3 regions of the Exiguobacterium sp. s160 genome follow, and region 1 is predicted to be linked to each of the others. Evidence: riboswitches for the same ligand, from Rfam matches in the RefSeq annotation. Region 1 holds a riboswitch; each other region holds the start of a gene.
The links. Region 1 has a riboswitch for S-adenosylmethionine ahead of KNO86_RS10440 (Na+/H+ antiporter NhaC family protein). Riboswitches for the same ligand answer to the same signal wherever they lie in the genome.
Positions count from the first base shown of each region.

Region 2: another riboswitch for S-adenosylmethionine. It lies ahead of msrA (peptide-methionine (S)-S-oxide reductase MsrA); the one in region 1 lies ahead of KNO86_RS10440 (Na+/H+ antiporter NhaC family protein).
Region 3: another riboswitch for S-adenosylmethionine. It lies ahead of KNO86_RS07595 (2,3-diketo-5-methylthiopentyl-1-phosphate enolase); the one in region 1 lies ahead of KNO86_RS10440 (Na+/H+ antiporter NhaC family protein).

Region 1 covers NZ_JACSKK010000004.1:163,217-166,497, forward strand. The annotation lists gene KNO86_RS10435 (TVP38/TMEM64 family protein) at 1-71, shown strand, start outside; gene KNO86_RS10440 (Na+/H+ antiporter NhaC family protein) at 90-1,373, opposite strand; SAM riboswitch class I at 1,443-1,537, opposite strand; gene KNO86_RS10445 (GGDEF domain-containing protein) at 1,636-3,281, opposite strand, start outside.
Region 2 covers NZ_JACSKK010000001.1:472,863-476,143, forward strand. The annotation lists gene KNO86_RS02440 (amidase family protein) at 15-1,421, opposite strand; gene KNO86_RS02445 (hypothetical protein) at 1,535-1,696, shown strand; SAM riboswitch class I at 1,741-1,840, shown strand; gene msrA (peptide-methionine (S)-S-oxide reductase MsrA) at 1,908-2,432, shown strand; gene KNO86_RS02455 (DM13 domain-containing protein) at 2,534-3,055, shown strand; gene KNO86_RS02460 (hypothetical protein) at 3,201-3,281, shown strand, end outside.
Region 3 covers NZ_JACSKK010000002.1:336,035-339,315, reverse strand. The annotation lists gene KNO86_RS07600 (2-hydroxy-3-keto-5-methylthiopentenyl-1-phosphate phosphatase) at 1-579, opposite strand, end outside; gene KNO86_RS07595 (2,3-diketo-5-methylthiopentyl-1-phosphate enolase) at 576-1,730, opposite strand; SAM riboswitch class I at 1,801-1,902, opposite strand; SAM riboswitch class I at 2,108-2,210, shown strand; gene mtnK (S-methyl-5-thioribose kinase) at 2,293-3,281, shown strand, end outside.

The DNA of each region.
Region 1 (3,281 bases):
GACGCGCTTTCAAAAAACGCAACGAGCAATTGAAGCAAGAGATGATCACTAAACGACAAACACCCCTTTGAACAAGGGGTGTTTGTCGTTTAAGACTGCTTTTTAAAACGCGGGAAGTTGAATGCAATCGCAATTCCTCCACAAATAAAGAGGAGGAACGGATAAAACATGAACGGGACGAGGTCAGGCGAAGCGGTCTTCGTCAACTCTGCGGCGATGAGAAGTTGCGCTCCGTATGGGAGAATCCCTTGTACACCACATGAGAAGATATCGAGCACACTCGCTGATTTTTTCCGTTCGATGTCGTATTCGTCCGCAATGTTCGCGGCGAGTGGTCCGGCTACGAGAATGGAAATCGTATTGTTCGCGGTCGCTACGTTCGTCGCACTGACGAGACCCGCGATACTCCACTCGGCACCAGCACGTTTTTGAATCCGTGATGTCAACGCATCACGCAAATACGTGAGTCCGCCGTTGTGCGAAATAAGTCCGACGAGGCCGCCCATGAGTAACGTCAAGAACGAGATTTCGGCCATACCGACCATACCATCGGCGATAGCGGTCACAAATGCTGTGACGGATAAGCTTCCGTCGAGAAGACCGATGATTCCGGTTAGCGTGATCCCGCCCAACAGGACGAGAATGACGTTCAGTCCCGTTAACGCCAGTCCGATGACCGCGAGATACGGAATAAGTTTATACCATTCGAATGCAGCGACATCAACCGTCGATTCACCGTTCGACAAGACGGCGAGTAAAATCGTCGTGATGATGGCAGCTGGTAGCACGATCCAGAAGTTCGTTCGGAATTTATCGCGCATGTTCGTCCGTTGTGTCCTAACGGCAGCAATGGTCGTATCCGAAATGAATGAAAGGTTGTCTCCGAACATGGCTCCGCCGACAACTGCCGCGGCTGCGATGGCGACGTTCACACCACTTTCCTCATGAATACCGAGGGCAATCGGCGCAAGTGCCGCAATCGTTCCGGTCGATGTACCCATTGCCATTGAAATGAAAGCAGCAATGACGAATAGTCCACTTAAGAGAAGCGATGGGGGTAAAAGCGTCAACGCCGCGTTGACCGTCGCGTCGATGGCACCGATTGATTCAGCTACCGTTGAAAAGGCACCGGCCAGTAAGAAGATAAAAATCATAATGATGATTCCCGGATTTCCGGCACCTTGCGCGATGCGCTCGACGGTTTGAGTGGCACTTCCTTTTGTCATGAATGCCGCAACCATCAAGGCGATGATGGCCGCAACGAGTACCGGAAACTTATAGAAGTCTCCGTAATAGACACCCGCTCCGATGAAGAAGAGTAAGAAGACGAGTAACGGCAAGAGTGCCCATTTGTTTGCTGTTGGTTGTTCCAAAATAATCACCTCACTAAAAAATAAAAAGGACCTTTTTCTTGAGAAAAAGGTCCTTCGTGTGAAATACCCTTTTCATCTTTCGGACTATCGTCCGCTGGATTTGGCACAGGTTCCCCGCTGCCGAGACTTCATAGGGCCAGTCCCTCCGTCTCTCTCGATAAAAAGTTAAGTTATCCTATTATCAAACACGTTCCCTAACGTACCTGTTTCAAATCCCGTTGTCAACCTAAAAACTCCCCAATTCGATGTGAGAAAGGGGAGTTTACGTCGTTAAATTGTTGAAGTGCGCCACACGGTTACGTCCTGCATATTTTCCGCCAACATACAGGGCACGGTCCGCATTTCGAATCGTATCATCGAGACGCTTGTTCCCGAACGCTTCAATTGTGTCGACCCCGATGGAGGCGGTGACAGAAATCTCGTGGTGGTCAACATGAAACGGTTTCGCTTCGATTTGATGGCGAATCCGCTCCGTGATTTCAATCGCTTGGTGCATATCACAATGATTGAGCAATAAAATAAATTCTTCGCCACCATAACGTGCAGCAAAGTCGTCTGGACGGAGCACTTGACGGATTCGTCGTCCGAACTCTTGTAAGACATGGTCCCCGACCTGATGACCGTACGTATCGTTAATCTTTTTGAAAAAATCAATATCGAGCATGGCAACCGATATCGGATATACCGACATATCGGATATTTGTTGAATGCCATATTCATAAAATGCACGCGCATTAGCAAGAAGCGTTAAACTGTCCGTCCGACTCTCGGTATAGAGGCGGTCCCGTTCGTGACAACGGCTAATGGTTCGGTTGAACGATTTTAACAATTTGATGATTTCGTGCTGAATAATCTTTGGATAACCGTATACAGGTTCTCCCATCATAACAATCCAGGTGCGAATCTCTTCGATTTCCTCCGAACGAACAGAAACGAAGCTGTGGTAATCGTCGTGGAAAGCATCAGAAAGGGAAGTATCCCATTCAAAGCGCATTTCATAGTCGAGGACTTGCTCGATTGGCTGACTCATGTCAAGCAACGTAAAGACGATGGGTCGATCGATGGGCTGTCGCGTCTTTAAATCAAAGTACAGGGTGCGTTCAAATAATTTAAACTCGACATACCCTTCATCATAATGATTCAGCTGTTCGCATTGACTTAAAAATACTTCGATGGCTTGCGCCTCGCTCTGCGACAAGGAAACAGCCTCTTTCGCTTCATCGTATTGCTCAATCAAGGATTTGAATGCATCTTGCCGCTCTTTTTGAATAAGAAGCCGCTTGATGAAGAACGTCAACGCAGCGGCGATGCTACTGACGACGAGTAAGTTGGTCTCTCGGAAAAACGCTGCCGCTAAGATGAAAATCAAACTGACGACGTACGTATAGAAGGCAATCTTCATAAAGTCGCTCAATGCGATGTCGACGCGGAACCACCATCTCACCTGATACTTTTGAAACACCGTATTTAAGAAGATGGCAAGGAACAATCCAGCGAGCGGCACGAACGAATCTTGCGAATAAAAGTCGAGACCGGTCTCCCCACCAAGGGCGAGATAGACCGCTGCTGGGATGACAATTTCTAAGTAAGCTGTAATGGCATTCCACGGATACGTGAAGCGGAAACGACGGATGGCGACTTTCGGTTTCAAATTGGCGAATTGAAAGACGAACAATCCGATTTGGTTGACGATGAGTGCTGTTTCGAATCCAAAGAATAAAAATAAAATTAAGACGATACTTTCAGAAAATGTGAAGTACACACCTTTGACTTCGATCGAGTCGAGTTGAAAAATGATGACAAGCAATGAAATTAAAATAAACGACAACGGATCGATTGTTGGGGCGTGTAGGATATCCAATGCGAATAATGCGATGGTGAAGATGAATAAGGCACTCCATATACTCC
Region 2 (3,281 bases), on a different contig from region 1:
GAGACGGGTGCAACTTACGAATAATCTGGAGGCGTCGGTCGTGTGATGAACTGTTCGAACGCATAAGCGACACGAATCAAATCTCTTTCCGCAAAGCTCGTTCCCGTGAACGATAGACCGAACGGGGCCCCGCTCTCTTTTCGTTTATAAGGGACCGTGATTGTCGGGTGTCCTGCTTTCGCAGCCATGTCATAGTTCATGTCATGTGGCAGGACGATTGCGTCCAGTTTTTGCCCTTTTAATAGCTCATCCATTCCGTCCACTTTTGCGAGATGAACATCATCAATCCGACGGTCGAGATAACTAGCTTCGACAAGACGCCCTGAACGTGCATCTGACTGTTCAAAGATGGTCTGCCCGTGCGGAATCGATTCGGGGTGGTCCGCGTTCCATTCAATTAAGTCTGAAAGCGTCTTAAATGGAACAGTTGTGTTCGCAAGATACGCCTCAATCCCAAGCTTGAATTCATCAAACAAAATATCTGCCTGTTCTAATGCTGTATGCTTTGGTAACGTGATCTCGACGAGTTCAACCTCGGCTTGACGCAGCAATCGAAGTGCCTGTTCATACAAACCGACCTCTTCGTCTGAAATATTTGGCTTGATAAATCCGACACGCATCCCGACCGCTTGACGGACATCGAGACATGTCACATAAGGCGGTCCGACTGGAGTTTCCCATGTCGCAGGATCAGCCGAATCTTCACCACACATTGTCTGTAACGCAACGACCGCATCACGAAGGGTACGCGCCATCGGTCCAGCCGTATCCTGAGAACGTGAGATCGGAATGATTCCTGAACGACTGATCAAGCCGACGGTCGGCTTGATTCCGACGATACTATTATGCACACTCGGGTGTACAATCGAGCCGCTCGTCTCAGATCCAACGGCAAGTAGTGTCAAGTTCGCCGCAACCGCCGAAGCCGATCCAGAACTCGATCCCCCGACATCTAATTGGTCGCCATAAGGGTTCTTCGTTTGTCCGCCAACAGCACTCCAACCGTTCGGCATATCTTCCGTTAAAAAGTTCGCCCACTCGGACAGGTTCGCTTTTCCAAGAATGATGGCCCCGTCATCCCGTAATCGTTTCACGAGCTCGGCATCTCGACCTGCAAAATGATGTCGCATGGCGGCGGCACCTGCTGTCGTACGCATCAGACCGGCTGTCTCGATATTGTCCTTAATTAAGACGGGGATGCCGAGGAGCGGTTTGCGTACTCCTTTTTTATAGGCCCGGTCTGCCGCCTCTGCCTCGAACAGGGCGTCCGGATTTACCTGGATGACGGCATGAAGTCGCTCATTATATGCAGCAATCCTTCTAAGATAATACGCAGTTATGTCTCGTGCCGTGAATTGTCCTTCTTTATACCCACGATGTGCACGTTCAATCGTCAGTTCATGTAATTGGATTTCTTCCATCCTACATTCCTCCTTTATCTCTCCCACTTTATTCGTGCTCTATGCCTGATTTCCTTTTCGTATCGCCAAGTCGATGTGTTCTTGTTACACTTAAGAAAAAACAGGAGGTTCCTATGACACGCTCCTACATATTCGTGCTACTCGCTGTGTTCGGTCTATTTTTCTTGCAGTTATACGGAGAAAATGTGCCGTATGGTCCGTTCATTTCGATCGGGTTGATCGGATTCATCATCGTCTTGACGATTTTTCAGTTAAAGCGAAAACCGAATCATTGACGAAATTATTTTGAGGGTGGTATGATGCTCTCACCAACTACATATCGATATCAAGAGTGAACGAGAGATCTGGCTCCATGACTTCACAGCAACCTGCCACAGGCAAGGTGCTACGACCAGCAAGGGAAACCTTGGACGATATGACGAGAGCGCTCATGTCATCCGACGTGAGCGTTTTTTTGTTGAAATACGATTTGGAGGGAACGACAGTATGGAAAAAGCAACATTCGCAGGTGGCTGTTTTTGGTGCATGGTGACACCATTTGAAGAATTACCAGGGATTGAAGGAATCGTATCTGGCTATATGGGCGGACATATCGACAATCCTACGTATGAAGAAGTCAAAACGGGAACGACTGGTCATTTAGAAGTCGTTCAGATCACATATGATCCATCTTTGTTCTCATATGAGCGTCTCCTCGAACTATATTGGATTCAAACCGACCCGACCGACGACGGTGGTCAATTCCAAGACCGCGGGCCTCAGTATGCCCCAGCCATCTTTTATCACACGGAGGAACAACGAATCGGGGCTGAAGCGAGTCGAGACGTATTGGCGGCAAGTGGTCGCTTCACGGCACCGATTGTCACAAAAATCACTCCGGCGACGACATTCTTCGAAGCGGAAGAGTATCACCAGGATTACCATAAAAAGAACCCGAAACACTATAAAGAAGACCGGGCCATCTCAGGACGGGACACGTTCATCGAAGAGAACTGGACCGAAACCGTATAACGGTCATTAGACGCGAATTTTAGCATTTGCGTCTTTTTATAAGCCCAATAATCGGGAAAAGGCTATTAATGGTTCATACATCCGAAAAGGAGGACTCATACATGAAAACTAGTACGAAACTCATCATCGGTGTGATCGGCGTAGCCGTAATCGCCGTTGCCTGGTGGCTCATCTCACCGCTTTTCTTGACAGAGACAGTCGATGAAGGATTACCACCGACAGCAGTTGAGACGCCTGCTTCAGAAGAAGAGACAGAGGAAGAGACAACCGAGACACCGGAAGCACAACCGAGTCAAACCGAAGTAGCGGGTGTGTTCATGGACGGGGAGAAAAATTATGAAACGACGGGCACGATTCGCTCCGTCGAGGCAGAAGACGGGACGTATCTCCGATTTGAAGAGTTTGAAACGACGAACGGACCTGATTTATTTGTCTATTTGACGAAGCCAGGACAAGAGACGTCCGAAGGGATTCGACTTGGAGCACTTAAAGGGAATACAGGAAACCAAAACTATTTAGTTCCGGCAGATGTCGATCTGTCAGAATATAGCACCGTAGTGATCTGGTGCCGTGCTTTTAGTGCGACGTTCGGGACGGGTGAATTGACTGAATCAAGTGAATAAACAGACTGAAGGGTGGCTGAATGAATCGGCCACCCTCTTTTTATTTGAAATCAGCTGAAAAAAACAATGATTCTTCATCCAACCTCAAATGAGAACATGCTATCATATATGTAAATAAGTGTAATTCAATTGAGGAGGTACGATTATGGAGCAGTCATTCTCACAACCATACAAACACTACTTTTGGAAACGTTTCTTTCTTTTCTTCATTCCATTGATGATGGTG
Region 3 (3,281 bases), on a different contig from region 1:
CGCCTCGCATAGCGAAATCAGTTGACCGCGCGCATACACGACGTCGGCGCGTTTGGCGATTTCAAAATCGGTGACGGAATCCCCGATCACGATTAACGTGTCGGTAGGTGAGACGATCTGTCGGGCAATCGTCGGCTTGCAACATCCGCAATCGTTCGAGCAATGGGCATCACATGAATGAGGCCATGTGACGCGCGCTGTCGCTTCTGAAAAATCAACGTGATTGCAGTAGATGTGTTCCGGTGCGACATGACCTTCTAGAATCGGATGGACGAAAAAGTCCATGCCTCCACTGACGACATCAAATCGAAAACCCTGTGATTGTATCTCTTGCAAAAACTCGACAAACCCCGCTCGAAGCGTGATGGTCGACTGCAGAAAGTCGCGATACAAAGTCTCCTGATGACTCGGGAGCAGGCTGAACATCTGACCGACGCCTTCTCGAATGGAGAGCGTTTGGTTCAAAACACCATCTTTGAGTTCGACCCATTCAGGTGGGGCGAAGCGTCGCATCAACACGATGATGTTATCTTCTTCCGTGATGGTTCCGTCGAAATCACAGATGACGTGCGTACTCATCGCGCACCCCACGCATTCAGCGCAGTCGATAACGCATCGGTCTCGCTCGTTTTACCGATTACCTGATCGATTGCTTGGCGGAACGCCCTCGCTCCAGCAACCGCACCGTCGGGATGCCCATGAATCCCACCGCCTGCATTGATGACGACATCCGTTCCGAAGTCACGAATCAAATCCGGAACGAGTCCTGGGTGAATCCCGGCAGACGGGACAGTCAGAATCGGTTTCGTCCAATGGGATTCCGTCGCATACGTTTGAATCTGTTGTGTTTCGTCTTTCGGTGTCGAGAGTGAACCATATGGCGACGGGAAGAGCGTCAAGTCCGCCCCGGCGAGTCGAATCAGTTTCCCAAAGAGGAGGGAATGACGAATCGATCCGGTCAACGCTCCCGCAAAAGCAGGATGTGCCAAAATCGGGACGTGAATCTCAGGGTCTTTGGCGAGCTCTCGTAACACGTCAAGCCCGTACGTATACACGTTGAACAAAAATGCGGTCGCGCCTGCCTCGATCAAACGTTTTGCCTGATCGCGTAAGGTGAAAACGGGTCCGCTCAACGTGACGGCGTATAGAACGGAACGACCCGTCAATTCTTGATGTTCTTGAATGATCGATGCTCCAATTCGAGCCCGTTCGAGCGATGGGGTGAGCGGATTGTCATATAAAATCTCATCGTCTTTGACGAGGTCGATTCCGCCGTTGAATTGGTCACGGAGCTGTGTCGCCAAAAAGTCGAGATCCCGGCCGATGACACCTTTGAAGATGCTCATGGCGAGCGGTCGGTCGTGTACTTGAAGGATGTCGCGGACCCCTTCAACACCGAATGCGGCACCCGGAAAGTCCGATGCGAGCTCATTCGGGAGCGATAGGTCGACAAGTTGGACGTTTGGGTCGAGCGACAGCTTTCCGAATGTCGTCGTCAGAATGGATGAAAAGTCCGGCGTCACATTATGTAGCGGGTAACGAATCGAGAAGCGACTCGTCGTTTCCTGTTGGGAGGTATCGATGACCTCACCGCGGAATGCCTGTAGTTGATGCTGTTCGAGATGGTTCAATTCGGTCCATGTCCCGACGGTCAGCTCATGTGCGATTTTCTCAGCCACGCGTTCGACGTGATCGGTATGTTTGATTTCATAAGTTGCGATGACTCCCATAAGTTCCTCCTTTCAGGTCAAACAAAAAATGACCTCATGCCAAGGCAAGAGGTCATTCGAAAACAATGAACTCTTATCTCTCAGCGATAGCTGCAAGAATTAGCACCGTGCCATTACTGGTCGGTTGCTGCGACATCATCGGGCTTGTCCCTCCGTCTGCTCTTGATAAGAATAGTTGTGAAGTTGTGAAATTTAATTGAATTTTTACATAGAATCGCTCACTCGTCAATTCCTTTTTTTGAGAAAAAAAGTTTAAAAATAATGTTTCTATATATGCGTGTCAAAAATAGGGAGTCGATCGAAAATAGAGGATTGACAACTAGCGTGCCTAGTCCGTAATATTCGTCTCAACACGTCAAACACAATTACATCATTTACTCTTATCGCGAGTTGGCAGAGGGAATTGGCCCTAAGACGCCGCAGCAACCGACCATTTGGCACGGTGCTACATCCACCAGACATATGTCTGAAAGATGAGAGGAACAACCAATTTGGGTGTGCCTCTTTCTCGCGGAGAAAGGGGCTTTTTTCATGCATAGATTCAAGAAAGGGGAAAATCATCATGGCTTATGAGGCGTTTACAGAACAAAGTGTCGTCGAACACGTTCGACAGTTGGGGTTACTAGAAGAGGGGATTGCAGAATGTGAGGAAATTGGAGATGGAAATTTAAATCTCGTCTTTCGCATTCGTCAAGGAGAAACGTCATTGATTGTGAAACAGGCGTTGCCGTACGCAAAAGTTGTTGGAGAGAGTTGGCCGCTCACGCTTGACCGTTCGTGGATTGAACAACTGGCCCTCCGTGAGTTTTCAAAAGTCGTACCACAATTCGTACCGGATGTACTCGGTAGTGACCGTGAACTCGCCTATACGATTTTGGAAGATTTGTCAGCTTTTGAAATCGTCCGGACAGGCTTCCTAAAAGGAGAGAGCTATCCGAATTTGGCGCGTCACGTCGGTACATTCCTCGGGGAGACGTTGTTTGCGACGTCTGACTATGCGAAAGGACCGCTCGCCAAGAAACAAATCGAAAAAGAGTATTACAATCCAGAGCTATGCGATATCACGGAAAAGCTGATCTTCACCGACCCGTATCGTGATGCAGAATCGAATCAAATCGAAACGGCTCTTCGTCCGGACGTGGAGCAGCTGTGGTCAGATCTCGCCTTGAAAATTGAAGTGACGAAATTGAAGGTTGGGTTCGTGACCAAACATGAAGCGTTGCTACATGGGGATTTACATACAGGAAGCATTTTTGCGACGCGTCAGGAAACGAAAATCATCGATCCTGAGTTTGCCTTTTACGGTCCATTCGGTTTTGACATCGGTCAAATCATCGCCCATTTGGTGTTCTCGACGTATGCACATCCGTTGAAGCGGTTCGAACGCTTCACAGAAGTGCTCACTCTGTGGGAGACGTTCGAAAAAACGTTCCGCACCCGCTTCACACAGGCGGTCGAGCCGTTCAACACAGTAGGATTCGTGGACGAACTGTTGCCATCGATTTTGAGTGATGCGATCGGCTACGCAGGCTGCGAATTGATTCGTCGGAC